4 regions of the Halomonas sp. TH-94 genome follow, and region 1 is predicted to be linked to each of the others. Evidence: predicted binding sites of a transcription regulator. Region 1 holds the regulator's gene; each other region holds the start of a gene.
What was found. The regulator LexA, encoded in region 1, represses DNA repair genes until DNA is damaged. The targets are predictions, from matches to a motif close to TACTGTNTANNTANACAGTA.
Positions count from the first base shown of each region.

Region 2: the regulator LexA is predicted to act here: its motif matches at 4,033-4,052, upstream of AC2VNO_RS10120 (LexA family protein).
Region 3: the regulator LexA is predicted to act here: its motif matches at 2,923-2,942, upstream of AC2VNO_RS02365 (DNA topoisomerase III).
Region 4: the regulator LexA is predicted to act here: its motif matches at 4,500-4,519, upstream of recN (DNA repair protein RecN).

Region 1 covers NZ_JBYCKL010000010.1:118,792-126,349, forward strand. Annotated here, with positions in the region: gene AC2VNO_RS01945 (H-NS family histone-like protein) at 155-445, shown strand; gene AC2VNO_RS01950 (ribonuclease J) at 566-2,149, opposite strand; gene purU (formyltetrahydrofolate deformylase) at 2,381-3,235, shown strand; gene AC2VNO_RS01960 (energy-coupling factor ABC transporter permease) at 3,254-3,925, shown strand; gene dinB (DNA polymerase IV) at 3,928-4,977, opposite strand; gene lexA (transcriptional repressor LexA) at 5,008-5,655, opposite strand; gene AC2VNO_RS01975 (TetR/AcrR family transcriptional regulator) at 5,856-6,521, shown strand; gene AC2VNO_RS01980 (L,D-transpeptidase family protein) at 6,524-7,042, shown strand; gene nagZ (beta-N-acetylhexosaminidase) at 7,164-7,558, shown strand, end outside.
Region 2 covers NZ_JBYCKL010000051.1:54,510-62,067, forward strand. Annotated here, with positions in the region: gene AC2VNO_RS10100 (helix-turn-helix domain-containing protein) at 1-563, shown strand, start outside; gene AC2VNO_RS10105 (hypothetical protein) at 578-1,159, opposite strand; gene AC2VNO_RS10110 (hypothetical protein) at 1,248-1,847, opposite strand; gene AC2VNO_RS10115 (hypothetical protein) at 1,962-2,573, opposite strand; gene AC2VNO_RS10120 (LexA family protein) at 4,070-4,510, shown strand; gene AC2VNO_RS10125 (Y-family DNA polymerase) at 4,513-5,793, shown strand; gene AC2VNO_RS10130 (hypothetical protein) at 6,133-6,330, shown strand; gene dusA (tRNA dihydrouridine(20/20a) synthase DusA) at 7,023-7,558, shown strand, end outside.
Region 3 covers NZ_JBYCKL010000013.1:3,080-10,637, reverse strand. Annotated here, with positions in the region: gene AC2VNO_RS02375 (SEC-C metal-binding domain-containing protein) at 1-1,495, opposite strand, end outside; gene AC2VNO_RS02370 (ABC1 kinase family protein) at 1,588-2,832, opposite strand; gene AC2VNO_RS02365 (DNA topoisomerase III) at 2,970-4,892, shown strand; gene AC2VNO_RS02360 (ketopantoate reductase family protein) at 4,961-5,866, shown strand; gene AC2VNO_RS02355 (hypothetical protein) at 6,110-6,610, shown strand; gene ppc (phosphoenolpyruvate carboxylase) at 6,710-7,558, opposite strand, start outside.
Region 4 covers NZ_JBYCKL010000097.1:8,483-16,040, reverse strand. Annotated here, with positions in the region: gene AC2VNO_RS17140 (DUF2218 domain-containing protein) at 1-225, opposite strand, end outside; gene dnaJ (molecular chaperone DnaJ) at 410-1,561, opposite strand; gene dnaK (molecular chaperone DnaK) at 1,667-3,598, opposite strand; gene grpE (nucleotide exchange factor GrpE) at 3,720-4,346, opposite strand; gene recN (DNA repair protein RecN) at 4,569-6,245, shown strand; gene fur (ferric iron uptake transcriptional regulator) at 6,311-6,757, opposite strand; gene AC2VNO_RS17110 (outer membrane protein assembly factor BamE) at 6,830-7,315, shown strand; gene AC2VNO_RS17105 (RnfH family protein) at 7,344-7,558, opposite strand, start outside.

The DNA of each region.
Region 1 (7,558 bases):
ACGACGTCAGCCGTCAGGTCGATGTCCTTTTTCTCAGTGATTCGGCTTATCGTCGGCCAGGGCTTTTCTTGCCAAATGGGTGATTCGGCATATACTTTCGACGAGTGGGCCTCTGGCCTGACTGACTCGTCTTTTTCTTGCGTGGAGGAGGCCAATGTCCAGCGAAACCCTGGAGCGCATCGCCCGGAACAAGAACGTGGCTCGTGCCGCTGCTCGTCAATTGAGCATGGAGCAGCTGCATAAGCTCTCCGATGTGATCGGCGAGGTCATTGAACAGAAAAACGAAGAAGAGAAGCTACGCAAACAGGAGGAAGCGGACAAGGAGAAGAAGCTGGCTGAGATCCGTGAGGCCATGAACGATGCCGGTCTCTCCGTGGAAGATCTCGTGGGAGAGCAGCCGCGCCGCCGGCGTGGACGTCCGCCCAAGAATGCCAGTGGCTCGTGATCCTGAGAGTTCATACGGCCTGCTTGGTGCAAGTTGGAAGGGAGCAAGGCGAGGGGCGTTGCTCCCTTCCGTACGCCTGAATCATGGCATGATAGTCGCGGGTAATTCTCCGCCGGGACATCAACGATAGGCGGGCGTTTCAACCGCAATCAACTGCAGATGGATATCCGGCAGTTGGCGAAGATGTTGTGCCATCCAGGCTGTGATCTGGGGCTGCAGGGCTGAGCGTAGCTCGGCCAACGACTCCACGGCGATTGCCTCCAATCGCTCGTCCAACCAATCGGTAAAACTTTCTTCGTCCATTGCGCTGACACCATGGGCATCAATCATCAGGCGTCCAATGCGGGTCCAGCCCGTGCCCGTCGTGGCGATCGAAAGCGCCAGGTAGAGCATGCCGTGGCGCGAAGAACCTCGATCCGCGGCAAGGCCCGGCAGGGGCGAGATGGAGTTCTGGGTGACGATGCAAGGACGCTGGGGGTGGCGCGATTCCAGGCTCAATCCTTCCGCGTCCAGGCGGATCAGGTCGCCGTTCACCGGTGCCAAGGGCGCTTGGATACCCATCGATTCCGCCAGCTCCTGGTGCGCCTGTTGGTGGCGCCGTTCACCGTGTACCGGCAGCAAATGTCTCGGCTTCACCCAGTCATAGAAGATGCGCAGCTCATCCTGCGCGGGATGGCCGGAAGCATGCAGTTCGGGATGGTTGAACTCATCCCATATCGCCACATCAAGACGCTCAAGCGCATGTTTGAGGCGTTCGATCTGATACTCGTTGCCGGGAATGGCCTTGGCCGAAAACAGCACGGTATCGCCGGCCATCAACTCGAAACTCTGATGTCGCCCATGGGCGAGACGACTCAAGGCGGCGCGCGGTTCGCCCTGGCTGCCCGTGGCAATCACCAATACCTCATCGGGTGGCAGGTAGCCAAGGTCGCTGACTGGCACCAGGGCGGGCATCTCTTCCAGGTAGCCCAGGCCGCGGGCGACCATCACCATGCGCTCCATGGCACGGCCCATCAGGCTTACCCGGCGACCGCAGCGCTCGGCTGCTTGCGCCACGGCCAGTACTCGGGCCAGGTTGCTGGCGAAACAGGTCACCACGACTCGGCCCGAGCACTGGCTAAGACGGTGCTCGAGGGCTCTGGCGACGTCGCCCTCACTGCGTGAATGGCCCGGCATGGGAGCATTGGTGGAGTCGCCCACCACCAGATCCAGCGGCGCCAGAGCACGAAAGATCGAACTCTTGATAGGCGGGCCTACCAGCGGTTCGGGGTCGAGCTTCCAGTCACCGGTATGCAATATGCGGTAATCCCCGGCGGCTATCAAAAGCGCACAGCTTTCCGGGATCGAGTGCGTAAGCGGCAGGTAGCGCAGACTAAAGGCGCCGCAATCCAGTGCCTCGCCAGCTTCGATCACCTGAATGGCGTCGCTGGACAAGCCGCGTTCATGGAACTTGGCTCGCAGTAACCCCGCGGCAAGTGGAGTGGCGTAGATAGGGCATTGCCACTTGGGCCACAGCCAGGCTGCTGCACCGATGTGGTCCTCGTGGCCATGGGTAATGAACAAGGCCTTGGGATGGATACCAAGCGCCTCAGGGGTTTCGAGGCTCGGTACCTGGAGCGGCGTGTCCGGCAGATCCTGGCGAATCATCATGCCGCAGTCGACGGCGACCCAGTCCTCGCCATACCCGTAGAGCCCCAGATTCATACCGATCTCGCCGCAGCCCCCCAAGGGCAGGAAGTGGAGCGGGCTACGGCGGCGGGGACGTATGGTGACGCGATTCGAAGACATCGGCAAAACATGACCAGACAGGTGAGTCTTCACTATACGGGATCGGCGCCACCCTTCCAATGCGAGCCCGGCACGGGCGGGCGTGTCGGGATCTGGCGAGTCCGCTACAATGCGTGCTTCCGATTACCCTCCAGCACTGGGTTGGCCATGTCTCACTACTATCGTCTCGTCGTTTCCTGCCCCGATCGCCGTGGCATCGTGGCTCGTGTCTCCGGCTTCATCGCGGGCCACGGCGGTTCCATCACCGAAGCCAGCCAGCACTCCGACCTGGAAGCCGAGCGCTTCTTCATGCGTTACGAGATTCTTGCCGACTCCATCGGCATGAGCGCGGCAGAGCTGACAGAGGCTTTCGAGCCGGTGGCGCGGGAATTCGACATGGAGTGGGCCCTGCGCGATACCCGGCATCGGCCGCGGGTCGTGATCATGGTTTCGCGTGAGTCTCACTGCCTGGTGGACCTGCTCTATCGTTGGACGGCAGGGGAGATGGATGGCGATATCGTCGGCGTCATCTCCAACCACGACGATATGCGAGGACTGGTGGAATGGCACGGCCTGCCGTACATCCACGTGCCGGTGGCGGCCGAGGACAAGCGGGCAGCCTTCGATGAAGTCGAGCGCCACGTCGAGGCGCTTGAAGCCGAGGTCGTCGTGCTGGCGCGCTACATGCAGATCCTGCCGCCGCGGCTTTGCCAGCGCTATGCCGGACGCGTCATCAACATTCATCACAGCTTCCTGCCCTCCTTTGCCGGCGCCCGGCCCTATCATCAGGCCCACGCTCGTGGCGTGAAGCTCATCGGTGCCACCTGCCATTACGTGACCGAGGAGCTGGATGCAGGACCCATCATCGAGCAAGACATTCACCGAGTGAGTCACTGCCATACGCCTCAGGATCTGGTGCGATTCGGTCGCGACGTGGAGAAGGCGGTGCTGGCGCGTGGCTTGCGTTGGCATCTCGAGGATCGTGTGCTAATCCATGGCAACAAGACGGTGGTGTTTGCCTGATCCCGTCGGGAGTTCGGCATGACGTTTTCCGAATTGGTACTTCCTGTCTGGCTGCTGATCGCCTGTGGAGCGCTTGCCTTGTCGATCGTCGGTCTGGGGCTGACGCAGCTCCCCTGGCGAACGCTGTCAGGCGACCGCGCTCTTCAGCATCGATGGCTGGCGGCGAGCCTCGCCGTCGTTCTGCTGTGGCAGCTCAGGGCTCAGTCGGTCGACTGGTTGAGTTTGCATTTGATGCTGACGCCACTGCTCACGCTGATCTTCAAGGCGCCGATGGCGCTGGTGACCAACCTGCTGGCAAACCTCTCTCTGGTACTGCTGGGCAAGGTGGGATGGCCGCTCTTGGGAGTCAACGTGCTGATTACCGGCGTGATACCGGTCGTGATCAGCGTGTCGATATGGCGCATCGTGGATCGCTTCCTGCCCGACAACCTGATGCTGTTTCTCTTCGTGTGCGGTTTTTTTGGTGCGGCACTGGCCACGCTCGGCACGGGGCTTGCCGGCCTGGGTATGATCATGCTGGCTTCCGGCGATCCCGAAGCGGTATATCTGGCCAGGGAGTATGCGCTGTTCCTGCCGCTGCTGATGCCCTCGGAAGCCTTTCTCACGGGCATGCTGCTCGGGATTCTGATGGTCTACCACCCTCACTGGGTGGCCACTTTCGACAGCCATCGCTATATCGATACCAAGTGACGTCAGAGCGGCAGGCTCAGCTGTCGCCTGGCGTCGTCCGGGACCAGTCTGACTCCCACCCCAAGCAGGCGTACCGGGCGTTGTCTTCTGGCCCAGGCCTGCTCCATCAGCGTCGAATAGGTGCGCAGCTCCGGAGCGCCGCCGCGACTGTCGAGAGTGGTGAGCGAGAAATCGTCAAAGCGAACCTTGACGAAAGTGCCCGCCACCGGTGGATGGCCGTGACGAGCCAGGCGAGCCTCTAGCCGTTCCCAAAGAGGTGTCAGCTGGGCGTGGCACTCGGCAACGGTGGGCAGGTCGGTGGCGAAGGTGGTTTCGACGCTTACTGACTTGCGCTCGCGCTCGATGCGTACCGGTCGCTCGTCTATCCCCCGTGCCAGTTCGAACAGGCGCTTGCCGAATTTGCCGAATTCCTGCAGTAGCCGCTCCAGCGGAACGCGCTGGAGATCCTCGCAGGTGTCGATCGTCAGCGCCTCGAGCCGCTTGGCCGTGGCCGGACCGACGCCATGCAGCTTGGTGACGGGGAGTTGGCGAATGAAGTCGTCGACCTGGCCCGGTGCGATGACGGTAAGCCCGTCCGGCTTTTCCCAGTCACTGGCGATCTTGGCCAAGAACTTGGCCGGCGCGGCGCCCACCGAGACCGTGATTCCCACCCGCTTGAGGCACTCTTCCTTCAGCCAGCGCGCCATCCAGGTGGCGCTGCCCGAAAAGCGGGTAACATCGGTGACGTCGAGAAAGGCCTCGTCCAGAGAGAGCGGTTCCACCAGCGGGGTCAGCTCATGGAAGATGGCCAGCAACTGCTGGGAGGCTTCGCGGTAGCGGTCGAAATCTCCCTTGAGCAAGGTGAGATGGGGGCACAGGCGCAGCGCTCTTGCGGTGGGCATGGCAGAATGGATGCCGTAGGCGCGGGCAGGGTAGTTGCAGGTGGCGATCACGCCGCGACCCTCGGCGGTGCCGCCAATGGCCAGCGGCACCTCCCGCAGTGCAGGGTTGTCGCGCATCTCGACCGCAGCGTAGAAGCAGTCGCAGTCGGCATGCAGAATCTTGCGGCTCATGACGACTTACCGGCCGAGCGCAGCCAGCTTTCAGCCCAACGCTTGGCCATTGCCACCGCGGATCACGCCAACGCCAATGCCCTCGATCTCGAGCGCCTGATGACGCAGGTCGATTTCGATCGGCGCGAAGTCGGGGTTCTCGGCTTCCAATACCACATGATGCCCCTGGCGATGGAAGCGCTTGACCGTCACCTCGTCCTCCAGGCGTGCCACCACGATCTGACCGTCGCGCACCCGCTCGGTGCGATGTACCGCCAGCAGATCGCCCTCCAGAATGCCGACGTCTTTCATCGACAGGCCGCGTACCTTGAGCAGGTAGTCGGCCCGGGGAGTGAAGTAGTCCGGGGGCAGGGGGCAGTAGCGATCGATATGCTCGGCGGCAAGGATGGGGCTGCCCGCGGCCACTTCCCCGATGATCGGCAGCCCTTCGCCGCCGGATTCGGGAGTGGCGTTATCGCTCTCCTGGGCTGGCAGGCGAATGCCGCGGGAGGTGCCGCGGATGACGCGGATCACGCCCTTGCGTTCCAGTGCGCGCAGGTGCTCCTCGGCCGCATTTGGCGAGCGAAAGCCGAGGGCTCGGGCGATCTCGGCGCGAGTAGGGGGATAGCCCAGCTCGTGCATGGTCTTGACGATGAAATCGTAAACGTTCTGCTGGCGCGACGTGAGGGGGCGGCTCATGGCGAACTCCGGTAGCTGTCTTGCGGTATTGTGCAAGTATACAGCATGGAAGTCTATCCAGTAAAAAGCCGCCGCGCCAAAGCCGCGCAGCTACGATATCGCGTTTTAAACGACATTGAAGACGCACACATTGAGTGATGAAAGATAATGACGTAGACTTTTGTAATGTTTAAAACAGTTGTTTCTAGCGGAAACTGATCATGGCGCAGACCGACACCGTTACACGTATTCTCGACACAGCCGAGGTTCTTTTTGCCGAGCGCGGCTTCGCCGAAACCTCCCTGCGGACCATCACCAGCAAGGCGCGAGTCAACCTCGCCGCGGTGAATTATCACTTCGGTTCCAAGAAGGCCCTCATCCAGGCGGTCTTCTCGCGCTATCTCGACCCCTTCACCGTGCGCTTCCATCATGCCCTCGACGAGCTCGAGGAGCGCCATGCCGGTGGTACGATTCCCCTCGAGGAACTGCTCGAAACCATGGCCCGCACCGTGCTCGAGGTGCCCGCGGAAAAGCATAGTCTCAAGGTGTTCATGAAGCTGCTCGGTCTGGCATACAGCCAGGCGCAGGGGCACCTGAGGCGCCATATCCAGGAGGAGTACGGCAGTGTCTTTTCCCGCTTCACCGATCTGGTGCGCCAGGCGACGCCGGAGCTGCCCGACGCCGAGCGTTTCTGGCGCCTGCATTTCATGCTGGGAACGGTGATCTTTACGCTTTCCGGCCTCGATGCGCTGCGCGATATCGCCGAAAAGGATTACCACGAGCATGTGTCGGTGCGCGACCTGATACGCCGCTTACGCCCCGTTGTGGTGGCGGCGATGAACGCACCCTTGCCGCCACCGGCCTTGCCCGCCTCGAAGGCAAGCTGAACATGCATACCCCAAGGCTCGAGACGCTGCCGCCGCAGGAAGAGGGCTGGCTCGAAATCGATATCGGTCGACAATGTCTCGTTCATTATCTCGGCGATCAGCCACGCAACGAGTGGCCGGTATCCACGGCCTTGGCCGGTGTCGGCCAGCGCGAGGGCAGCGGTTCGACGCCGCTCGGCTGGCACTATGTGCGGGCTGCCATCGGCGATGGCTACCCACTCGGCAGCGTGTTTCGCGGGCGACGCCCCACCGGGGAGGTATATACCCCCGAATTGGCCGAGGCCCATCCGGAACGCGACTGGATCCTCACGCGCATTCTATGGCTGTGCGGTCTCGAGCGTGGCTTCAACCGTGGTGGTGACGTCGATTCCCAGAGACGCTATATCTATCTACATGGCACTCCGCCCGATCAGCCGATGGGGGAGCCGCGTTCGCATGGCTGCATCCGCATGCGTGACCACGACCTGCTCGAGGTCTTTGGCGTGGCAAAGCCTGGTACCCCGGTCTGGCTTCACGAGTGAACCAGTCGGCTCGCTGGCGCTCCAGCATGTTCGGTAGCCGTGTCGGCCACTCCCCATAGCTGTTGCCGGGGGCGGCTTTGGTCTAGAATCAGCTCCCTTTGATGGCCACAGGACTTCGCTCATGACCCAGACCCTAGGCCCGGTGATGCTAGATCTGGAAGGGACCGAACTGCGGAGCGACGAGCGTGAAATGCTCATGCGACCGGAGGTCGGGGGCGTCATTCTGTTTGCTCGCAACATCGAGAATGCGCGCCAGGTGCGCGAGCTGTGCGATGGTATCAGGCGACAGCGCCCGGAATTGTTGTTGGCCATCGACCAGGAAGGGGGTCGCGTTCAGCGACTGCGTGAGGGAGTGACACGCCTGCCTGCGATGGGGCGGATCGGGCGCGACTTTGCGGATAACCCGGAAGTGACTCTCAGGCTGTGCCTCGATACCGGCTGGCTGCTGGGCATGGAAATGGCGGCATGCGGGCTCGATCTCACTTTCGCGCCGGTGCTCGACGTGGATTCCGGTAT
Region 2 (7,558 bases), on a different contig from region 1:
GAGTGCAGGCTAATCTCAACAAAGCCGCACTGGCAAGGAAGGTCGGCGTTTCGGATGTCACGATCTCCTACTGGGAGTCGGGTGCAATCAAGCAGATCGGGCACGAGCGACTGGTCGCACTGGCCGACGCCCTGGGTTGCTCGCTAGGTCAGCTGCTCGAAGGTGAAACGCAAACCGCACCATCCCCTCTTTTTCTTCGCTGCAAACCCCCGGCACCATGGCAGGCACCCAACGCAAACCGCTTCACGCTGTTCAAAGAAGATTTTGCTGGTGTGGAATGGCAAGGCGAGTGTTATCTGGTCACCCCCGCCCCGGGTGAGCGCTTCGACTATCTAGAAAGTGGCGATCTGGCAGCCTTTGGCCCGACGGAGAGTTGCGACCAGCCCGGGCGCTACCTGATCGAGGGTGCAGGTGGGCTGTATATCGGTCAGCTAGAGCACGGTGAAAGCGGCGAGCTGCTATGCCGTAACGGCCATGAGCCCTCGGCTTTGCCGGCTCCTCTGGATGCCAGCGAAAGGGTGGTGGGAAGGTTATTGGCGCGCTGGAGAATGGAGAGCGCCTGAGCGGCGCCACTCGGTCATTCCACTTCAAGCACCTCTACCTGATCGGCTGCCCGGCGAGGTTCGCTGCCGATCAGGTAGCGTCGCGAATAGCTCGCCACCTGCCCCAGGCCATGCCGCGTACCCCGAACCAGGTCTCCTTCCAGGTGTTCGCCCTGATCGCCGATTCGCTCACGCACGCTGGGCGGTTGAACACTGGATTCCACCAGGTTGGCGGTGATGGTATAGCCGCCATCCGGCAGGCCGCTACCCGGCCCGAACGGCCCGACGGCAAAGCGCCCCGCCGAAACTTCCGTACGCGACTGCCAGCGTACGCCGCTCAGTTCGCGCTCCACCACCACCAACAGGTGTGTGTCATCAGGTAGGTTGGTCTCCCCTTCGACCATCAGCCGGCGGTCGCTACGCAGTGTGGCAGATACTCTGATTTCCACCGTCAGCGGCTCCACCTCGACCGGGTCTTCCGCAGGCTCCATGGCAACCTCGCTCGGCTGCTCGAGTTCAGCCTCCTCCTCGACTGGTACGCCATTGCCATCCCCACCACAACCCGACAGCCACAGCGCAGCCAACAGCCCCGCGCAGGATCGACGCCATGCCTTCATGCCTATCTCCTGACCTAACATTGCTCCCCTAGCCTAACACCCGACAAGCTGACAAGTCCTGCTCTCGGCGCCCTGGGCTTGGGCAAAGTCAATCGACAAGAGTGGCAAAGAAGAGTTCATGCTGCCAAGGTTCATATGGCAAACAGGCGGTCACCTGTTCACCATGTTGAACTAGCCTCGCGGCAATCACCGAACACTCGGCGCGTGAAAAGAACGGACCCAGCGATATCTCCTTCTCACTTTCCATCTCACTGCCAACGAGGTTGAAGCGAAACAGAACGTTTCGGTTAGCGCCGCCTTCTCCAAACCGGTGATAATGAGACGCCACCATTTCGCCCGCTTCAGAGAGCACACGACATACCGCTTCACGCCTTGCTTTTAGCGCGGCTGCATTTTCGATATCGGCCTGCCCAGAATCCTCCGGCTCACAATATTTCTCAAACAGCTCCAAAAAACCGGAAGTCTGTTGAATGAAATATTCGTTCAACGAGTATTGCTCGGCGGCGTAGTTAAAATAATCCCACCCCGCCCCCTCATTATCTCTTGTTATTCCCTTGGCCTTTTCAATGGTAACAAGCTGAAACTTCAGCGTAAGCAGAAGCCAGCCCAGAAAAGCCAGAAACAAGACAAAATAAAACGCCTTACCATTGTAGACTTTCCGCGACCCACTTCCTCGTGATTTATTCATTATCCCCTCCTTGCGCAGCAGGCCAGAGAAGCCAGGGGCCTCGGGCGAGTGGGCCACCGGCTGTCAGGCCGGCAGCCGAAACACACCGAATCCATGGTGCGACAGCTGAGTCTGTCAGTTTCGGTCGGCTACCAAAGCAGCGTTATAATGCTCGTTCGAGTAGCGGCCATAGGGTTCGCAATTCGATGCATGCTCACCCAGCCGGAGTAGGCGATCGGTAATTTCGACACACTCTGCCTGTGTCAGAAAAGGCCCGATCAGCTGCTGTCTACCCATGGCATGCAGCGTGAATTCGTGCAGCTCAGGGTAGAACCCTGCCCAGCCATTCAGCCGATCGACATAAGTGTCGACCATACCCGCTGCATCGGTGAAGACCTCACACAAGGATTCATAGCGCAACACCTCCTCTGTGCGGAGCCCCTGTTCGCTTTCCGCGTCGAAAAAATCGGTCAACAAACAATAGTATTTTTGTTTATCGAGGATGCTTAGCGTACGGGAAAAGATACTCTCATCCAGCCGCATGAGTTCAGCTGCGTTTTGGGAGTATGATGCCTTTATTTTTTCATATCTTATTGTTTCCGGCTCATTGCCCACAGCCATGTTGACACTCAAGCCATGTGGCCAGAACAACATCCATGACATGAACGTCATAAACAGCACGACTGCGATACCGGGACCCTTCTCGTCAAGGAATTTTGATCCTGCCTTCCAAGTTAGCTTGATCATTCTTCTTCTCCTGCGTCACTTTCCCAAGTGAACAACGTCGCTTGTCTTGATCGAACTCCTTCATGCTATTGTCATACTTATTCAGTGCTGAGGCAGCCGATGGGGCCAGGCGGGCCGCCTGCGCTGCCGACAGCCCCTCGCGCCGGCAAGCAGGCGCCGAGCCCCAGCTCGAGCGCTGTACACAGTGCCACCAAGGCCGAAGAAACGAATTAACTCAGGTTAACGTTTTGCATGCTATTTTTTCATTCGCTTACCAAGAGCGTCAGCCCACAGCCAAGCCATGCTCAGCGTCCGGAGCCACCAAGCGACGACAAACCAAAAGAAAACCCGGCGCATGCCGGGCTCCAATCATTGCTTCCTTTCAGCTCACCATGACCTGCCTGTCATGCATCCTTGGCGTCAGCAGGCTTCCCGCCCGGCGCTCCCTGATCCCCGCCTCCTTGCGAGATAGTCGTCAGGCTAGTAGCACCAAGACCTGAAGGCTAATGGTTAGAATTCATCGCCCTCGGTGAACGCAAAGTCCGCGTCAATCAGAGTCAGATACCAGAAGAACCCGACCGGGGCCGGGTTTAGTGCTCCTGGCTCACTGCCACAGGCATCCTGCCCGTGCGTCCTTGGTTAAGCAGCCATCCTGGCGCCTTCTTCCCTGCGGAGTCGTCCTTGGCTCATCGAGTATAGTCTCGCAGGCTTTGACCACCGCCAATAGCGAACATCGGCGGCTCTGCCTGTACGAGATTGACGATAGATGACGTAATACGTCACTCGGGGTTCCTCTGACGGAAAACTCCAAGCAATTGAAAGCAAAAGGAAAAGAAGCAGCCCCCACACCAAGCAGTGCGGGGGCTGTCATGCTGCTTCTCTAGCAGATGGTGCTTGAGGAACTCCCTGGCCACATGACATCCTGTCGCGTTAGGCCTTCCCTGTTCCCTTGCCGGGCTTCCTGCCCTTCGTACACTTTTCAGCCTAGCCAAGCATAAGCGGCTTTCAAGCAAACTTAGGCAACAAAAGGTTTCCCAATGTAGCGGCACGCCCCCGCCGAAACCAAACGCAAAACCCGGCCAAAAGGCCGGGCTGTTTCTGCGCATCCCTTCTTCTTCCTCAAGCTTCCTGCTCGAGCATCCATGGCCACATGAGCCTTCCATGTCTCGATCTTCCTTGCCGGGCTTTCCCTGCCCGAGAGGCACACTCTGACAGCTTACCGCTACGCTTAGCCTTAACCTGAGCTAAGGAATTGCGTAAGAGATTGCCGACAATTCAGCAACGATTAGCCATGATTCAAGCCATTCCAAGCACCATATTTCAGAAGAAAGTGATGCTAAACAGCCATGTTCATGCGACAACATTAAGAGGCATTTAAAATGATCTTTCCAAAAATATCGTAGCTATTTTTTCCCCAGAACCCCCACAAACTTAACTTTCATTAGCAATTGCCTGTTGCCTGAGCCAGGTACTCCCGAGATACTGTATATAATGACAGTTTTTGTAAGGAGCCGCCCATGCCACCAGAGAGTCTCATTCCAGCACGCCCTGCCCCGGCACCGCTGGCCCTTCCCTTTCCCCTCGCCCTGGGCCGCGCCGGGCTCGCCGGCTTTCCCAGCCCGGCTCAGGACTACGAGGGCCGCACCCTGGACCTCAACGAGCGGTTCATCAAGCACCCCTCCTCCACGTTCTTCCTTGCAGTCACGGGCGACAGCATGGTCAAGCTGGGCATTCGTGAGAAGGATACCCTCATCGTCGATCGCTCCGTCGACCCCCGCCCCGGCCATATCATCGTCGCCATGGTCGAGGGCGAGATTACGGTCAAACGCTACGAACTGCGGGACGGGGTGCCGTGTCTCTGTTCCGGCAACCCGCGCTACGCTCCTATTCCGCTCCTCGACCTCGAATGCCAGGTTTGGGGCGTGGTGCGCGCGGTCATCCACGAGTACGCCGTATGAGCATGATCGGCCTGGTGGACTGCAATACCTTCTACGTGAGCTGCGAGCGCGTCTTTCAACCCCGGCTGCGCGGCCTTCCGGTGGGCGTAATGTCGAACAATGACGGCTGCGTCATCGCCCTTTCCAACGAGCTCAAGGCAATCGGCATCTCCATGGGAGCGCCTGCATTCGAGCTTGAACCCCTGGTGCACCAGGGCGATATTCACCTGCTGTCGTCGAACTACGAGCTCTACGGCGACATGAGCCAAAGGGTGCAGGCCGTTCTCGAGGAGTTCGCCCCAGCCGTAGAGCCCTACTCCATCGACGAGATGTTCGTGCGCTTCGATGGCTTCGAGCACGCCCAGTTGCTCGCGCATGCGCGCCAGCTTTATCACAAGGTGCGCCAGTACACCGGCATCCCCGTCTGTGTGGGCGTTGCCGCCACCCGCACACTGGCAAAGCTGGCCAACCGTGCGGCGAAGAAGATGCCCGCCTACGGCGGCGTGTGCGTACTGCCCCCCGGCAGCCTGGAAACCCAGGGGCTTCTGAAGAGGATCGAGCTGGGTGACATTTGGGGCGTGGGGCGGCGGCTGGTCGAGCGGCTGGCGGCGCTGGGCCTCAAGAGCGCCTGGGACCTCGCCCAGGCCGACCCGAAGCGTATTCGCCGCCTGTTCGGTGTCACCCTTGAACGCACCGTCCTGGAGCTGCGGGGCATTCCCTGCATCGAAATGAACGACGTCGACGAAGCCCGCCAGCGCATCATGACCAGTCGCAGCTTCGGCAGGCTCACCGACGATCTGGGCGAGATCCGCGAAGCGATACGTCAGCACGGACAGCGCAGCGCCGAGAGACTGCGCCGCCAGAGCAGCCTCGCTCGCGCCGTGCTGGTTTTCCTCAAGACCAACCCATTCAGAAACGACCTGCCCCAGTACTCACCGAGCCTAGTGATCGAGCTGCCCCGCCCCACCGACGACAGCCGCGAGATCCTCAGCGCCGCCGGCCAGGCCCTGCAGCGTATCTACCGCAAGGGCTATCTCTATCAGAAAGGGGGGGTGATGCTGCTGGACCTGATCGACGCCGAACGACAGCAGCTCTCGCTGCTCGACACGCCCCAGAGCGATGCCGAACGCCAACGCAGCCAGCGGCTGATGAACGTGATGGACCAACTCAACGGCAGAATGGGGCGCGGCACTATCAAGCTCGGCACCCCCAGCCCAGGGGCGGCGTGGCACCTGCGCTGCGCCCACCTCACCAACCGCTACTCGACCCGCTGGGACGAACTGCTCAAAGCGCAAGCTCTATAAACGCGAAAGCCCGGCCGTGAGGCCGGGCTGGATCTTCGCTTCCTTTCCACCACCTCAAGCGTCCTGCCTGAGCGTCCTTGGTCATGAGTCTCCCTGACTCGGTCTTCCCTGAAGGGCCTCCTTGCCCGATGGAGTTACTATGACAGCCATAGGGGGAGCTGTGTATTAACCTAAGACACCATGAGCTGTAAGAGATCGCCGACAGGCAGTGTAAGCGGAACGCCTAAGCCGGCTTAGACGAGGCGACACGCCGCCGCCTGAATCCATGCGTGGGGATGCGCCGCAGCCAAGGCTGTTCTGCACTATGCTCGATAGTGATTGGCTTCAGTGGAGGGCAACATGGACAAGGCAGTCATCGACGCAATCCGGGAAACAGAGCGGTTGCCAGACAACATGACGGACAGCGAAATAGCTAAGGAATACAAAGGCACCTATACCGCAGCGAGAGCCGCTATCAGCCTGGAGCACAAACCGCTCGACCAAGTGCTCGCCGACGCCATGGGCAAGATATTCCCTTTCATGAGGAAGAAGAAGTAATACTGGCCGCACCGCAGCAGCAAGAACAGGCTGGCTCCTTCCGACGCCGATCAGTGACCCGCCGCTCGGAGCGAAGGCAAGTGGCAGCGCAGCCAGAGGCTTATGCAGAGCCCACTAACGCGAAACCCGGCCATGAGGCCGGGCTGAATCTTCGCTTCCTTTCCACCTTCTCAAGCATCCTGCTCGAGCGTCCTTGGTACCGAGCAAATCCCTTGCTCTGCCTTCCCTTCAGGGCTCTCCGTCGCCCGCTGTATAACTACTGTAGTAGTTCTATTCCCATTGTGGTTTAACGCAGGTTATGAAATGAGATAAGAATTTAGCGCCTTTCTTTGTAAGAAATATCCTACAAGAGACAGGGCGAAGTGGTCAGCTCTGGTATCCAAGGTGATGCACCATGGCTATATCAGCTCCATCTCAAGCTTCGCCCACTCCTCGGCTGTTGCCTTCTTGGGGAACGTCCGCGACTCGGAGTGGTCTGGTTGTCCACGACGAGCGATGCGGATCCTAGCCAGGTATGAGAAACTGCCGCCCTTTCGCGGCCGCTTGACTATCGTCGCCAACGCTCGCTCCCCCAATGTGACAAATTCCAACGGCGCGGAGTGCAAAAATTGTGACAAGGCATCGTGAAAAACCCATGCCCAATACTGTAAATATGAACAGTTATGACTGACAAGGCAACTGCTGAAACCCGCATGGATACTGGCACGACGCGCCCTGCGCTGGATAGGACGTTCTCCGTCGCGCCGATGATGGACTGGACGACCCGCGACTACCGCGCTTTCGCTCGCACCCTGACCCGCCAGGCGCTGCTCTATACCGAGATGGTGACGACCGGTGCCATCCTGCACGGCAGCCCTCGTGAACGCTTCCTCGGTTACAACGAGGTGGAGCATCCGCTGGCATTGCAGCTGGGCGGTAGCGACCCGGGCGAGCTGGCAGAGTGCGCGGCCATTGCCGAGGCGTGGGGCTACGACGAAGTAAACCTCAATGTCGGCTGCCCCAGTGACCGGGTGCAGAACAACCTGATCGGCGCCTGCCTGATGGGTCATCCCGAGAAGGTCGCCGCAGCGGTGCGCACCATGCGCGAGGCGGTGAAGATCCCGGTCACGGTCAAGTGCCGTATCGGGATCGACGACCAGGACGAGGATGCCGATCTGGAACGCTTCATCGCCCAGGTGGCGGATGCCGGCTGCGAGGTGTTCATCGTGCATGCGCGCAAGGCGTGGCT
Region 3 (7,558 bases), on a different contig from region 1:
GCCCTTCGCGTAGGAGCTGGTCCAGAACCAGCTCCTGCAGGCCCAGGCTATCCTGGTCGTCGAGCGTCAGCAGCCGTTCGGCAAGTCGCCGAGAGCGTTCGCGGGCGCCCCGCTCCATGCCGACCACCAGTGCCAGGCCAGTACGCAGCAGTACGGCATTGTCGGCGCTGTCCCAAAGGAAGGGTCCATCGCCCTCGCCACGAATTCGCTCGAGCCACCTCTCCAGGCGGTTGGACAGCGGTTCGAACAGGCTGGGCGACATCCACGGCAGGCTGCCGAATCGGCTGGTCAGAGCCAGGGTGAGCGCCTGAACCACCCGTGGCGAGTCAAGCCATTCCGGGTGAGCACAGAGCTCACGCAGCCAGTCGCCGGCCTGCATCCACGGGTCGCCCTTGAGGCCAAGCGCGCTTTCGTCGTCCACATCCACCTGAAACTGCTTGTGCCAGGCGGCAAACAAAGTGTCTTCCCTGGCGCTGCTGTGATACTCCAGCTCTCCGCTATCCGTCAGGCTCACGTTCAGCCCGGGGGCCGGCGGGAGCTCCGCCAAAAGCGCCTGAAGCGAGGCCAGCGGCTCCGCCAGGTCCTCTTCGGCATTGAGCAGTTGGTCGGCCAGGGTAGCCCCGGGGTTCTCCGCCAGATCGGCCAGAAACTGTAGCTGATCGGGTTCCAGCTCACCCTTGCGGGACAGGCGGCGGAACCAGAAGCGGGCTCGCTCGGCGGCTTCCTCTTCGTGCCCTTCGTGTAGCAGCAGCATGGCTTCGATATAGGCCAGCGTCGGCGAGTCGGGAAGCGCCTGTTGAGCGCGCACGAAGGCGGCCCGGGCGCTGTCCAGATCGTCGCTGTCCAAGTGCATCAGACACAGGCGCTCCAGCGCCACCCCCCGCAGGAACAGCGGGCCGCGATCGAGCACCTCGTCGAGCAGCTCGGCCCGCTTGCGGATGAAACCGCGCTCCTGGTACAGATCGATCAGCAGTTCGAATGCAGGCTCGGCCTGAACCGGCAGTCGCGACCAGTCGGCTCGTTGAAACAGCGATTCCAGGATCTGTTGCGCACGCCCGCGCTGGCCCGTCTCGGCTGCGATAAGGCCGGCCTCGAGCAGGGCCTGGGCGGGGGCATTGCCACTCTCAAGCGCCCCCTTGAGGGTCGGCCCCTTCCAGTCACGCAGCGAGAGCATCCACATCAGATGATCGGGAACTTCGGCGGGCATCGAGACGGCCCCGCAGCAGTGCTTCAGCTTGAGGCCGGAATCGCACCAGCAGGGTTCATTGCGGCCGGGACGCGCCAAGGGCTCACTGGTGAAGCCGGCACGCTCGAGCGGGGTCTGGCTCCAGAGGATGGGCGCCAGCGCCTGGGCCATGGCCAGGTCGCCCCCCATCAGCTCGACTCCCTCGTCGCGCGCCCAGGCCATGAACGCCGGATAGCGCTCTTCCTCTCGGATGGCTGCCAAGGCACCCGAAGCAAAGCCCAGCAGCTGCTCGACCCATACTGCCAGCATTCACTCTCTCCGCCAGTTCAAATGGCGCATATAGTAACAGGGAAGCGTGATTTGGTGTTGTGCGCAAGAACGCTCGGCATGTGGGTCAGGGCTCAGCGGCGCACTCCCTCCAGCAACGGCTTGGTTCTAGCGTGCATGTCCAGGCGGGCGCCCAGTCGCACCAGGTTCCAGTAGTGCCCGTTGAGCGTGCGGGAGAGCAGTAAAACGTCGGCCGGGGGCTGCAGGCGGTCCATGGCCGCCCATACTTTCGGCGAAAGATCGCGTAGGCGACGGTGCACTCTGACATCGGAGAAATCCCGCGGGCCGGGTTCGAACAGCGGCGCCACCGCTTCGGCGGATTCACGATAGAGCGCCAGCGGCGCCCCCTGCCCTTGGCGGCCGCCCAGCCGACGCATGGCGTCGTCCATGGCCATCGGATCGCCCGCCAGGGTGGCGTCGAGCAGTTGCATCATCGCCTGGAGATGCCTTTCAGGTACCGGAATCACGGCGCCCAGGTCGTAGACCACCAGCCGCCCCTCGTCATCCACGGCAAAGTTTCCGGCGTGGGGGTCGGCGTGCAATTCACCATGGGTGAAAAGCTCTTCGGTGAGCCAGTCGGCCAAGGTGGCAGCGACACGCTGGCGCACGGCATCGCTGGCTGCTTCCAGCTCACGCAATGGCGTGCCGGCGACATAGCGCATGGCCAGTACCCGCGGCCCGCAAAGCTCGGGCAAAGGTTCCGGCACAAGCAGGTCGTCGAGATGCGCATAGCGTAACCGGTAGCGTGCCAACGCCCTGGCCTCGGCGTGATAGTCGAGTTCGCTACGCAAGCTGGCCGCGAGCTCCTCGAACAGAGCATCCAGGCGCGCCTGAGGCACCTTGAACCAGCGCCCCAGGCGCATGATGCGACGCAGCTGTACCAGATCGCTTTCCAGGGTGTCGGCAAGGCCCGGATACTGCACCTTGAGCACCAGAGGGACGCCGTCATGGGTCACCGCACGGTGCACCTGCCCCATGGAGGCGCTGGCGAAGGGACGGGGCTCGATCTCGCTGAAATGGCGTTCCAGCTCGCCATATTGCTCGACCAGGGTGCGACGAATGCCCTCCCAAGGCATCGGTTCGGCCTGGCGCTGCAGGCGTGCCAGCTCATCGACGAGGTCGGGGGGCAGCAGATCGTCCCACTGAGCCACGATCTGCGCCAGCTTCATGGCGGGGCCCTTGAGTTCCGAGAGCCCTTCGAACAAGGCCTCCCCCAGGGCGCGCCAGTCGGCCTCACCGCCAAGACGGCTGCGAAGCATGGCTCCTCCGGTCCGCGCACCGAGCCCGAACAGGCGTCGCGTTCTTCCTCGTTCACGCATGTCACTGCTCTCCCTTGCCCGCCATGGCCTACCACGATACAGGAATTGTACAGCTTTTTCCGTCAGCAGGATCTGGTCTTGTCGGCACGTTACTGTAAGAATATCCATTACAGTATCTCTTAAGGCCAGATCTTCACATGCGTCTGATCATTGCCGAGAAACCCAGCCTCGCCCGAGCCATTTCCGACGCGTTGCCAGGCGGTGCCCAGCGCGAGGATGGCGCCTTGCGAAGCGGCGACACCGTCGTTACCTGGTGCCTGGGCCATTTGCTGGAGCAGGCGCCTCCTGATGCCTACGACCCCGCCTACAAGCAGTGGCGACTGGACCACCTGCCCATCCTGCCGACACGGTGGCGGCTGACCCCGCGCCCCAAGGCCAGAGGCCAGCTCGCCGTCATACGCAAGCTGCTCAAACAGGCCCGCGAGGTCGTCCACGCCGGCGACCCGGATCGCGAGGGGCAGCTGCTGGTGCAGGAGGTAATCGAACATCTGGGCTGGAAGGGGCCGGTATCACGCCTGCTGATCAACGATCTCAACCGCCCCGCCGTTCAGCGCGCCTTGTCTCGCCTGGAAGACAACGCCCGCTACCAGCCGCTCTATCGTGCCGCCGAGTCACGCTCCCGGGCCGATTGGCTGTATGGCATCAACCTCACCCGCGCCTGGACCCTGACCGGCCGTCAGGCGGGCCATGACGGCGTCCTGTCCGTGGGCCGGGTGCAGACCCCGGTGCTTGGCCTGGTAGTACGTCGCGACGCCGAGATCCGTAACTTCAAGCCCTACCCCTTTCACGTGCTGTGGGCCGATCTGGCGGTCGCCAACGGCAGCCTGCGCGCCTGGTGGCAGCCCGGCGAGCAGCACCGCCTCGACGAACAGGGCCGCCTGCTCGAGCGCGCCCCGGCCGAGGCGTTGGCGGCACGCCTGCCGGGCGCCGAGGGGCGGCTGACGTCACTCGAAAGCCGACAGAAGCGCCAGGCCGCCCCGCTGCCCTACTCACTCTCGGCGCTACAGGTAGATGCCGCCCGACGCTTCGGCCTCTCCGCCAAAGCGGTGCTGGACATTTGCCAGCGTCTATACGAACGCCACAAGCTGATCACATACCCGCGTTCGGACTGTCGTTACCTGCCCGAAGAGCACCTGACCCAGGCGCGCTCCGTACTGACGAGCGCCTGCGCTCTGGACGAGACACTGCGCGGCTGGCTGGCCGGTGCCGATTTCAAGCTGCACTCCAAGGCTTGGGACGACAAGAAAGTCGGCGCCCACCATGCCCTCGCCCCCACCGGCAAACCGGCCGAGCTGGAACGGCTGGAACGTGCAGAGGCCGACGTATACCGGTTGATTGCTCGCAATGTACTGGCGCAGTTCTACCCGTCGCTGATCACTTGCGAGGTCAAGGCGGAATTCACGATTCTGGACGAGCGTTTCCGTGCCAGCGGCCAGGAACTGCTCCAGCCTGGCTGGAAGCCGCTTTTCACTACCCGCGACGAAGCTCCGCCGCTTCCGCCTCTCAGCGAAGGGGAAAGCTGTCGCGTGACGGCAAGTGCCGTGGAAGACCGTGAGACTCGTCCTCCAGAGCCCTTCACCGATGCCAGCCTTATCAAGGCGATGATGAACATTGCACGCTACGTCGACGACCCCGACGTCAAGCGCACCTTGCGTGAGCATGACGGTCTGGGTACCGAAGCGACCCGGGCCGGCATCATCGAGACGTTGCTCGAACGTGGCTACCTGGTGCGAAAGAACAAGGCGTTGCGCGCCACTCGGCTGGGCAGCGGCCTGATTGCCTCGCTGCCCGAGGCTGCCGCTCGGCCCGAACGCACGGCGGTCTGGGAACAGCGGCTGACCGCCATCGCCGAACGCGCCGATGACCCGGCCCCCTTCCTGGCGGCTCTTGTCGACGATCTTCGCGGCCTGCTGGGCAGTGCCGATGCGAACCGGTTGCGCCAGGCCATGGCGACCGCCCAGGGTGAGGCCGCAAGTAGCGCGCGCTCACCGCAACGCAAGCCGCAGCGCAGCCGGACGACCAAGAGGAGCAGGCAGCGCAAGCCGCGTACACAGGCATGAGCAGCTGCAGGCTGGCGCCCACTGGCACGGCATCGGTATGCTGCCTTACTCCACTATCAAGGCGTACCATGAACGAGCAGACCCACCTGATCGTCGGCCCCGGCGCCCTGGGCCGGCTTCTGGCCCTTCATCTGGCGGGCATGGCCCCGGTCGTGCTGGCCGGCAGGCGTCCTTTACCCAGCGAGCAGACGCTGGTGACTCCGGAAGGAGCACGGCACTCCAGGCTGTTGAGCGTGACGACACTTACCGACATGCCCTTGAGCTCGCCAACGTATCTTCACCTGACCACCAAAGCCTATGACGCCGTCGCCGCCTACGAGAGCGCCATGGCTCGGCTGAGCGCCATACCCACGCTGGTGCTGTGGCAAAACGGTTTCCTGATACAGCCCGAGCTCGACCGCCGGCATCCCGGGCCTGTGGTGTGCGCCACCACGACCGAAGGAGCCTGGCTGGAGAACGATGCCGGCGTGACCCATGCCGGCCGCGGCATGACCTATCTTGGCCCGCTGACCGACCGCGCGGGCGAGGACTCCCAGGCTATTGCCGATTTACTGAACCGGGCAGGCCTGGCTGCCGAGGCGGTGGCAGATATCGAGACGCGGCTATGGCACAAAGTCGCGATCAACGCCGCAATCAATCCTCTGGTGGCACGCTTTCGTATCCGCAACGGCCAGTTACGCGACCTTCCCTTTCGCCCCATGGTGGAGCGTATCGTCGATGAAGTCGCCGAGATCCTCGAAAAAGAGGGCATTTCTCCACCCCCTCCTGGCTGGCATGGCTTGGTATGGCAGGTGGTGAAGGGAACCGCAAACAATCGTGCCTCGATGCTGCAGGACGTGCTGGCGGGAAGGCCCACGGAAGGCGAGGCGATACTGTCGCCGCTGCTGGCAGCGGCCCGCCGCCATGATCTCGACGCCCCATGCCTCAGGCAACTCGACGAACATCTACGCGGCGCCACGCAGCCCCGGCGTTGATGATCGGCCTGGCGATGGGCTGGTCATGCTGCTAGGCTTGATTGACGAAATACCATCTAAAGGGATTATGGAAAGGGGATGAAAACGTGTTTCAGTGTTGTCATCGGCATGGCTGCCAGCCTGACGCTGTTGCCACTCTCGGCCATGGCCGAAACACGCACGTCTCCTATATCTCCCATTGAGCAGCCGCTTGCCTAGTCCCAGGCATCACAAGATCTGCTGGCCTCTTTGACGTTATCTCCCTTGACGGCCCCTTCCTATGCCGGAAAGACCAGCGATTTGATGTACCTCGACAATGGCGTGGTACTTGAGGGCAGCGACCTCCATACGCCGGATGGCTATACCACCGGCTTTCGAGTCACGGCGGGCTTCTCCCCTGCCAACATGCCGCAGCTAGACCTTGGCGCCGAGTTCACTTATCGCGAAAGCGATGAGGTACCGACCCAACATGCCGATCAGGCTTTGCTGGTCAATACCACCACGCTGGGCGGCAGCCTGGTAGCCGGGGTGCGACTTGGCCAGCTCGGTCTCTATGCCAAGTCGGGTATTGCCGAGTGGGAAGGCGACCCGGTCACTCAGAGCGAATCGCTGTACATGGCCACTACCGGTACCGCAAGAGTCCAGGGCTTTGGCGCACGCCTGCAGCACAACCGCTTCGTCAGTCGATTGGAATTCGAAGAGATCGACGCACCCAACATGGCTCACCTGAATCTCATCACGGCGTCACTGCACTTCACTTTCTAACCCGCTTCCTCCTACTCGCCAATGTCGCAGAGCCGGTACCGGCCGCGACGCCCACCGCCGCCATTTCAGGCGACGGTGCGTCACGGCAGCACCACCCGCTCAACCCGTATTGCGCAGACCCGCTGCGATACCCGCCATGGTGACCATCAGGGCACGTGACAGCTCGCCGCTGATGGCGCCATCGGCATCCCGGTTACGCTGCAGCAGCTCCGCTTGCAGGCCATGCAGCGGATCGATATAGGGATTGCGCACCTCGATGGCCTGGCGGATCAATGGCGTCTGATCCAGCAGTTGAGGCTGATCGAGAATGGTCAACAGTACCGATTGCAGACGCGTAAAACGCTCACGCAATTGCGCTCCCAGCTCCTTGAGCGCCGGTTCGTCGACCAGCCGCTGTTCATAGTAGGAAGCGATGCCGACATCGGCCTTGGCCAGCAGCATTTCGAGCATATCGAGATAGGTGCCGAAGAAGGGCCAGCGGTCGCGCATTTCACGCAGCACCTCGAGTCCCCCCCCCTCTTCCAGCCGAGTGACGAAAGCCTCCCCGCTCCCCAGCCAGGCCGGTAGCATGAGACGGATTTGGGTCCAGGCAAAAATCCACGGAATCGCCCTCAGGGTCTCGACGCCGCCATCCTGACGACGCTTGGTCGGGCGCGAACCCAATGGCAAGTGCCCGAGCACCCCTTCCGGCGTCACCGCGCGGAAATAAGGCACGAAGTCGGGATCCTCTCGCACCACATTGACATAAGCGCTGTGAGCGATGCCGGCCAGCCGGTCCATCTCCTCTCGCCAGTGGGGCTCCGGCGCCGGCGGTGGCAGCAGGCTCGCCTCGAGCACGGCACAGGCGTAGATCTCCATGGAGCGCAGGGCAATATCGGGCTGACCGAACTTGAACCGAATCATCTCCCCCTGTTCGGTAACCCGTAGACTGCCGTTCACCGACCCCGG
Region 4 (7,558 bases), on a different contig from region 1:
GTCGACGACACCCTCCAGCCGGTCGAGACTCTCCTCTTCCAGCGCCTCGACGGCCACCAGCAGCTTGCCCGGCTCGATACGCATCACGCAGGAGCCGTCCGCGAACGTCACGCGACTCTCCACCTCGCCCTGTTCCACCTCAAGCTTGTGCGCCCAGTGCTTGCACAGCCGGTTCATCACCCTCGCCCCGGACTCGGTGGCGATCTCCGTTCGCGACATCGGCATAGTAACGATCTCCATTCGTATTGAGCTGACAGACTACGGCGCCGGAGCGGGTCGGCGCCAGCCCCGATGCGCGGAAAAAAGGCAACGGTGCGTTCGACAGAATGTAGCCGGCTTTCAGCCTGTCGCGCACAAAAAACCCCTGAGGCCAAGGGCATCAGGGGCCAGTCACTCAGGGGCAGTGAACCTACGGCTTCATGTCCTCGAAGAACTTCTTCACGCCGTCGAAGAAGCTGGTCTTCTTCGGCGAGTGGCTGTGGCTGTTGCTACCGTCGAGACTCTCCTGCAGCTGGCGCAGCAGCGACCTCTGCTCCTCGCTGAGGTTGACCGGGGTCTCCACCACCACCTTGCACAGCAGGTCGCCGGGCGGGCCGCCACGTACCGGCTTGACGCCCTTGCCGCGCAGGCGGAAGAGCTTGCCGGTCTGGGTCTCGGGCGGAATCTTGAGCTTGACCCGACCGTCCAGCGTGGGCACTTCGAGCTCGCCACCCAGTGCCGCATCGATGAAGTTGATCGGCACCTCGCACTGCAGGTGCTTGCCGTCGCGCTGGAAGATATGGTGCGGCTTGATCGCCACCTGTACGTAGAGATCGCCGGGCGGGCCGCCGTTGATGCCGGACTCGCCTTCCCCATTGAGGCGGATACGGTCGCCGGTATCCACCCCGGCCGGAATCTTCACCGACAGGGTGCGGGTCTCGCGCACGCGGCCTTCGCCGTGGCACTTGTGACACGGCACCTTGATGTGCACGCCGCTGCCATGACAGGTGGGGCAGGTCTGCTGCACGGCGAAGAAGCCCTGCTGCATGCGCACCTGGCCAAGGCCGTTACAGGTGGGACAGGTCTCCTTGGTGGAGCCCGGTTCGGCACCCTGGCCGTCGCAGCGGTCGCACTCCACATGACGCGGTACGCGAATGTCCACGGTGGTGCCGGCCACCGCGCTCTCGAGATCTAGCTCGAGATTGTAGCGCAGGTCGCTGCCGCGCTGCGGTGCATGGGGGCTGCGTCGCCCGCCGCCACCGCCGAAGATGTCGCCGAACACGTCGCCGAAAATATCGCTGAAGCCGCCGGCTCCCGCACCACCGAAGCCACCGCCGCCGAAGCCACCGGCCTGGCCGTCTACCCCGGCATGACCGAACTGGTCGTAGGCGGCACGCTTCTCGCCATCGGAAAGAATCTCGTAGGCCTCGGAGACCTCGCGAAATTTTTCGGCCGCGGTGTCGTCATCCGGGTTGCGGTCCGGGTGATACTTCTGCGCCAGCCGTCGGTAGGCCTTCTTGATATCTTTGGTGTCGGCCCCTCGCTCGACGCCGAGCACCTCGTAATAATCGCGTTTGGACATGGGTCCATGCGCCTCCTGGTCTAGGCAGTTGTGCCCGATCCGCGGAAACGGCAACGCGGGAGTCGTCCTCCCGCGCTACCGTCGTCCGTGGCATCGCCTTGGCGATTACTGCTTCTTCTGGTCGTCGTTGACTTCTTCGTATTCGGCGTCGACCACGTCGTCTTCCGGCTTGCCACCGGCCTCCTGGCCTTCGCCACCGCCCTGCTGGGCGGCCTCGGCCTGAGCGGCGTACATCTTCTGCGCCAGGTTGCCGGAGGCTTCGGTCAGCTTGTCCAGCTTGGCCTGGATGTCGTCCTTGTCGTCACCCTTGAGCGCCTCCTCGAGTTCGGTGGCAGCCGTCTCGATGGCCTGCTTCTCCTCGTCGGTGGCGTGCTCGCCGGCTTCCTGCACCGTCTTGCGAGCGGCGTGGACCATGCCGTCGGCCTGGTTGCGCAGGGCCACCAGCTCCTCGAACTTCTTGTCCTCGTCGGCATGGGCCTCGGCGTCGCGCACCATCTGCTCGATCTCATCATCGGTGAGGCCGCTGGAGGCCTTGATGACGATCGACTGCTCCTTGCCGGTGGCCTTGTCCTTGGCCGACACGTTGAGGATACCGTTGGCGTCGAGATCGAACGCCACCTCGATCTGCGGCACGCCGCGCGGCGCCGGCGGGATGTCGGCCAGGTCGAAGCGGCCAAGCGACTTGTTGCCGCCCGCCTGCTTGCGCTCACCCTGCAGCACGTGGATGGTCACGGCGGTCTGGTTGTCATCCGCGGTCGAGAAGGTCTGGGTCTTCTTGGTCGGGATGGTGGTGTTCTTCTCGATCAGCGGGGTCATCACACCGCCCAGGGTCTCGATACCCAGGGTCAGCGGGGTGACGTCGAGCAGCAGCACGTCCTTGACGTCGCCGCCCAGCACGCCGCCCTGAATCGCCGCGCCCACGGCCACGGCCTCGTCGGGATTGACGTCCTTGCGCGCTTCCTTGCCGAAGAAGTCGGCGACTTTCTTCTGCACCATCGGCATGCGGGTCTGGCCACCGACCAGAATCACGTCATCGATCTCGGAAGCGGACAGGCCGGCGTCGGACAGCGCGGTCTTGCACGGCCCCAGCGAGCGCTGCACCAGCTCTTCCACCAGCGACTCCAGCTTGGCCCGGGTCACCTTCACGTTGAGGTGCTTGGGACCGGTGTTGTCGGCAGTGATGTAGGGCAGATTGACATCGGTCTGCTGGGCGCTGGAGAGTTCGATCTTGGCCTTCTCGGCGGCTTCCTTCAGGCGCTGCATGGCCAGATTGTCGCCGGTCAGGTTGATACCGCTGTCGGCCTTGAACTGATCGACCAGGTAGTTGATCAGCGCCATGTCGAAGTCTTCGCCGCCCAGGAAGGTATCCCCGTTGGTGGCCAGCACTTCGAACTGGGTTTCGCCGTCGACATCGGCCACTTCGATGATGGAGATATCGAAGGTGCCGCCACCCAGGTCGTACACGGCGATGGTCTTGTCGCCGCGCGCCTTGTCCATGCCGTAGGCCAGCGCCGCCGCAGTGGGCTCGTTGATGATGCGCTTGACCTCGAGGCCCGCGATGCGGCCAGCATCCTTGGTGGCCTGACGCTGGCTGTCGTTGAAGTAGGCCGGCACGGTGATGACCGCCTCGGTGACCGGCTCGCCCAGGTAGTCCTCGGCGGTTTTCTTCATCTTCTTCAGCACTTCGGCGCTGACCTGCGGCGGCGCCAGCTTCTTGCCCTTCACCTCCACCCAGGCGTCACCGTTGTCGGCCTCGGTGATGCCGTAGGGCACCATCTTGATGTCCTTCTGCACCACGTCGTCCTTGAAGCGACGACCGATCAGGCGCTTGATGGCGTAAAGGGTGTTCTGCGGATTGGTCACCGCCTGGCGCTTGGCCGACTGCCCCACCAGCGTCTCGCCATCATCGGTATAGGCGATGATGGAGGGCGTGGTACGGGCGCCTTCGGCGTTCTCGATCACCTTGGCGCTGTCGCCGTCTAGCACGGCCACACAGGAGTTGGTGGTCCCCAGGTCAATACCGATGATGCGTCCCATAGGAAATCCTCGAAATTCGTTTGCCTTGAATCCATCTCAGCGGCATCTGCCGCGGTTGACGTCTATCTGGGGGGCGCTTCCCAGCTTTTCAAGCCCCGCCCCCGTTTTCGTCCGCTCGGTTTCAGCTGGCGGCCTGACTGACCACCACCATGGCCGGGCGGACCAGGCGGCCATTGAGCAGATACCCCTTCTGAATCACTTCCATCACGCTGTTCGGCTCGAGTTCGGGATTGGGCACCATGGCCATCGCCTCGTGGAACTGCGGGTCGAACGGCTCGCCGGCCGGCTCGACCATCTCGACGCCGAACTTGGCCAGCACGTCGTGCTGCATCTTGAGCGTCATGGCCACGCCCTCGCGGTGAACGTCGCTGGCATCCTCGCCCATGGCATCCAGCGCCTTTTCCAGGCTGTCGACCACCGGCAGCAGCTCCTTGACGAAGCGTTCAAGGGCGAACTTGCGGGCCTTCTCGGCTTCCTGCTCGGCCCGGCGACGCACATTCTGCGCTTCGGCGGCGGCCCTTAACGCCTGATCCTTGGCTTCGGCCAGGCTTTGCTCCAGTTCCTCTACCTGGGCGGCAAGCAGGTCGGCCTCGGGGTTGTCGCTCTCGATGGTTGGCTCCTCGGACGCCACGGCGTCGTCACCTGCGACGACGCCATCATCCAACTCACCTTCCAGCGGATCCGGCCGGGCCTCTTCCTCACGCCGTGCCAGCTCGTCATCAAGCGGGGTCTGGGGTTCTTTAGCCATGCGCATCTCCTGAAGCAGCGTCGGCCCAGCGGGCCGGAAATAAGTCGTATCGGCGAAAGCTCGAAGGTCTGCCGCCTATATGGGGGTCCTTGCAGCAATCTCAAGACATCGGGCTACCAACGATGGCGTCGTGTATTGAGTGCGGAAATGGACTACTGTATAAAAACGCAATAACGTGTATGGATATCCAGCCAACAGGATACCGGTCGCCGGGGAGGTCCCATGCTGACACAGCTTGCCATTCGCGATTACGCCATCGTCGAGACGCTCGATCTCGAGCTTGCCGGTGGCATGACCGCCATTACCGGTGAAACCGGGGCCGGCAAGTCGATCCTGCTCGGCGCTCTGGGATTGTGTCTAGGCGAGCGCGCCGATGCCAGCAGCGTACGCCACGGCAGTGAGCGTGCCGACCTCTCTGCGCGCTTCGATATCACCACGCTGCCCGCCGCCCGCGCTTGGCTCGAGGAGCGCGAACTTGCCACCGATGACTGCCTGCTGCGCCGAGTGGTGACCGCCAGCGGCCGCTCCAAGGCGTGGATCAACGGCCAGCCGGCGACCGTCACCGACCTCAAGGCGCTGGGCGAACATCTGGTCGAGATCCACGGCCAGCATGCCCACCAGCTGCTGCTGCGCGAGGAGACCCACCTGCGCCTGCTCGACGACTTCGCCGGCAATCGCGCCATGGTGAACGAACTCGCCGAGACCTTTCGTCGCTGGCAGGCGTGCCGGCGGCGGCTCAAGCAACTGACCGAGAGCGGCGACGAGGTGCAGGCGCGCCGCCAACTGCTGCGCTATCAGGTCGAGGAGCTCGACCTGCTGGCCCTGGGCGACGAGGAACTCGCCACCCTGGAACACGAACAGGAGCAGCTCGCCCATGCCGAAGAAACCCTGCGCGAGGCACAGCTTGCCGCAGAGTGCTGCGACAGCGACGAAGGCGGCGTGCTGGCGCTGATCAACCAGGCGATGCACCGACTCGACCCGCTTCCGGGCAGCGATCGCGGCACTCTCGCCGACGTGCTCGGCATGCTGGGCGATGCTCGCATCCAGGTCGAGGAAGCCGCGCGCGAGCTGCATCGATTCACCGATGCCACCGAGCTGGATCCGGAGCGTCTCGCCTGGGTCGAGTCGCGCCTGGGTGAGGTGCACCGCATTGCACGCAAACATCACATCATGCCGGAGGAGCTTCCGGCGCTGCACCACCGCCTGCAGGCCGAACTGGTGGGTCTCGAAGGCGGCGAGCACGACCTCGAGACTCTACGCGCCGAGGTCGAGAGCCTTCGCGACACCTGGCGTGAAAAGGCGCGTAGCGTGGGCGAGGCACGCCGTCAGGCGGCGGCAAGGTTCGGCAAGGCGGTGCAGGAGCAGCTTGCTTTCCTGGCCATGGGCAAGGCGCGTTTCGACGTGGAGGTCGTCAGTCGGCAGGCACCGCAGCCGGACGGCATGGAGGAGGTTCGCTTCCTGATCAGCGCCAATCCCGGCCAGCCGCCGCGGCCGCTGACCAAGGTCGCCTCCGGCGGCGAGCTTTCGCGCATCAGCCTGGCCATCCAGGTGGTCGCCGCACGCCATTCGACCATTCCCAGCCTGGTCTTCGACGAGGTCGATGTAGGCATCTCCGGTGCCACCGCCGAGATCGTCGGGCAGCTGCTGCGCCGACTCGGTGAGCACGGCCAGGTGATGACCGTGACCCATCTGCCCCAGGTGGCGGCTCAGGCTCATCACCACCTGCACATCGCGAAGCAGGCCAAGCGCAACACCACTCTGACGCGCATGGCACTGCTCGATGAAGCCGGTCGGGTCAGCGAATTGGCACGCATGCTGGGCGGGGTCCATCTTTCCGACCGCACCCTGGCCCATGCTCGCGAGATGCTCGATGCCAGCCAGCAGGGCGCCTCCCACTAAGTCGCCGCCAAACGAATCGGCCCCGATCGATGATCGGGGCCGTCAATCGCAGGGAGAGGCAGCGCTTACTTGCGCGGCATGCCGTCCTGGCGGGTGGTATTGGAGCCACGCGGACGCACATAGAGCACCAGCGCGTGATCGACGAGCTCGAAGCCGTGCTCCTCGGCAAGCTCCTGCTGGCGACGCTCGATGGTCTCGTCGAAGAATTCGATGATCTCTCCGCTATCCAGGCACACCATATGATCGTGGTGTTCTTCCTGTGAGATCTCGAACACCGCATGCCCGCCATCGAAATTGTGGCGAATGACCAATCCTGCGGACTCGAACTGGGTCAGCACGCGGTAGACGGTGGCCAGGCCAACGTCTTCACCGGCTTCCAGCAGGGTCTTGTAGACATCCTCGGCGCTAAGGTGGTGTTGGCCCGTGGCATTCTCGAGGATCTGCAAGATCTTCACTCGGGGCAAGGTGACCTTCAGGCCCGCCTTGCGCAGTTCATGGTTCTGGTCGGCCATGTTCGCTCTTCGCAGTATCAGGTAGGGTCGGGTATGATCGACCGAATCCACGATAGTGAAGAACGGACACAAATGCAAAAGCTGATCAAAACCATCCCCCTCGTCATCGCCCTGACCATGGCCAGCGGCTGCGTCTACAAGCGGGATCTGCCCCAGGGCAACTACATCACCGAGGGCATGGTGCAGCAGCTCCAGCCCGGCATGAGTCGCTCCCAGGTGGTCGACCTGATGGGCCGACCGCTGCTCGAAGCGCCCTTCAATGCCAATCAATGGGACTACGTGTTCCGGCTCGATGAGGCATACGGCGGTGTGCAGCAGCGGCGCCTGACGCTCACCTTCGAGGGTGATCGCCTGGTCAACATGCAGCGGGAAGGCGACTTCGCCAGAGACATCGAACTGCGCCCGCAGGACGACATCGGTCCCGCCGTCGAGGGCGCAAGCCCCATGGGCGAGCTACCCGAGACTCAACCCCAGGCAGCCCCCGAGTCGGCCCCGGACGCCGGCGGCACCTTGCCCCGTGGCGGGGAACCGGCGACGACCGAGCCGTTGGCGCGCTAAGTCCAACCGCTACGCGACAGCGCTGAGGCTACTGCTTGGCGCGCCGAGCACGCGCCTCCTTGGGGTCGATCTCGAGGGGGCGATAGACCTCGACCCGGTCGCCGGCGCGCAGGAGATGGCTATCGGGGTCACGCAGCAGCTGGCCGAAGATGCCCAGGCCGGCTTCGCCGAAGTTCGCCTGCGGCACCTCGGGAAACCGCCTTGCCAGCTCGGCCAGGGCCACGGCCTGCCGCGCCGTGGTGC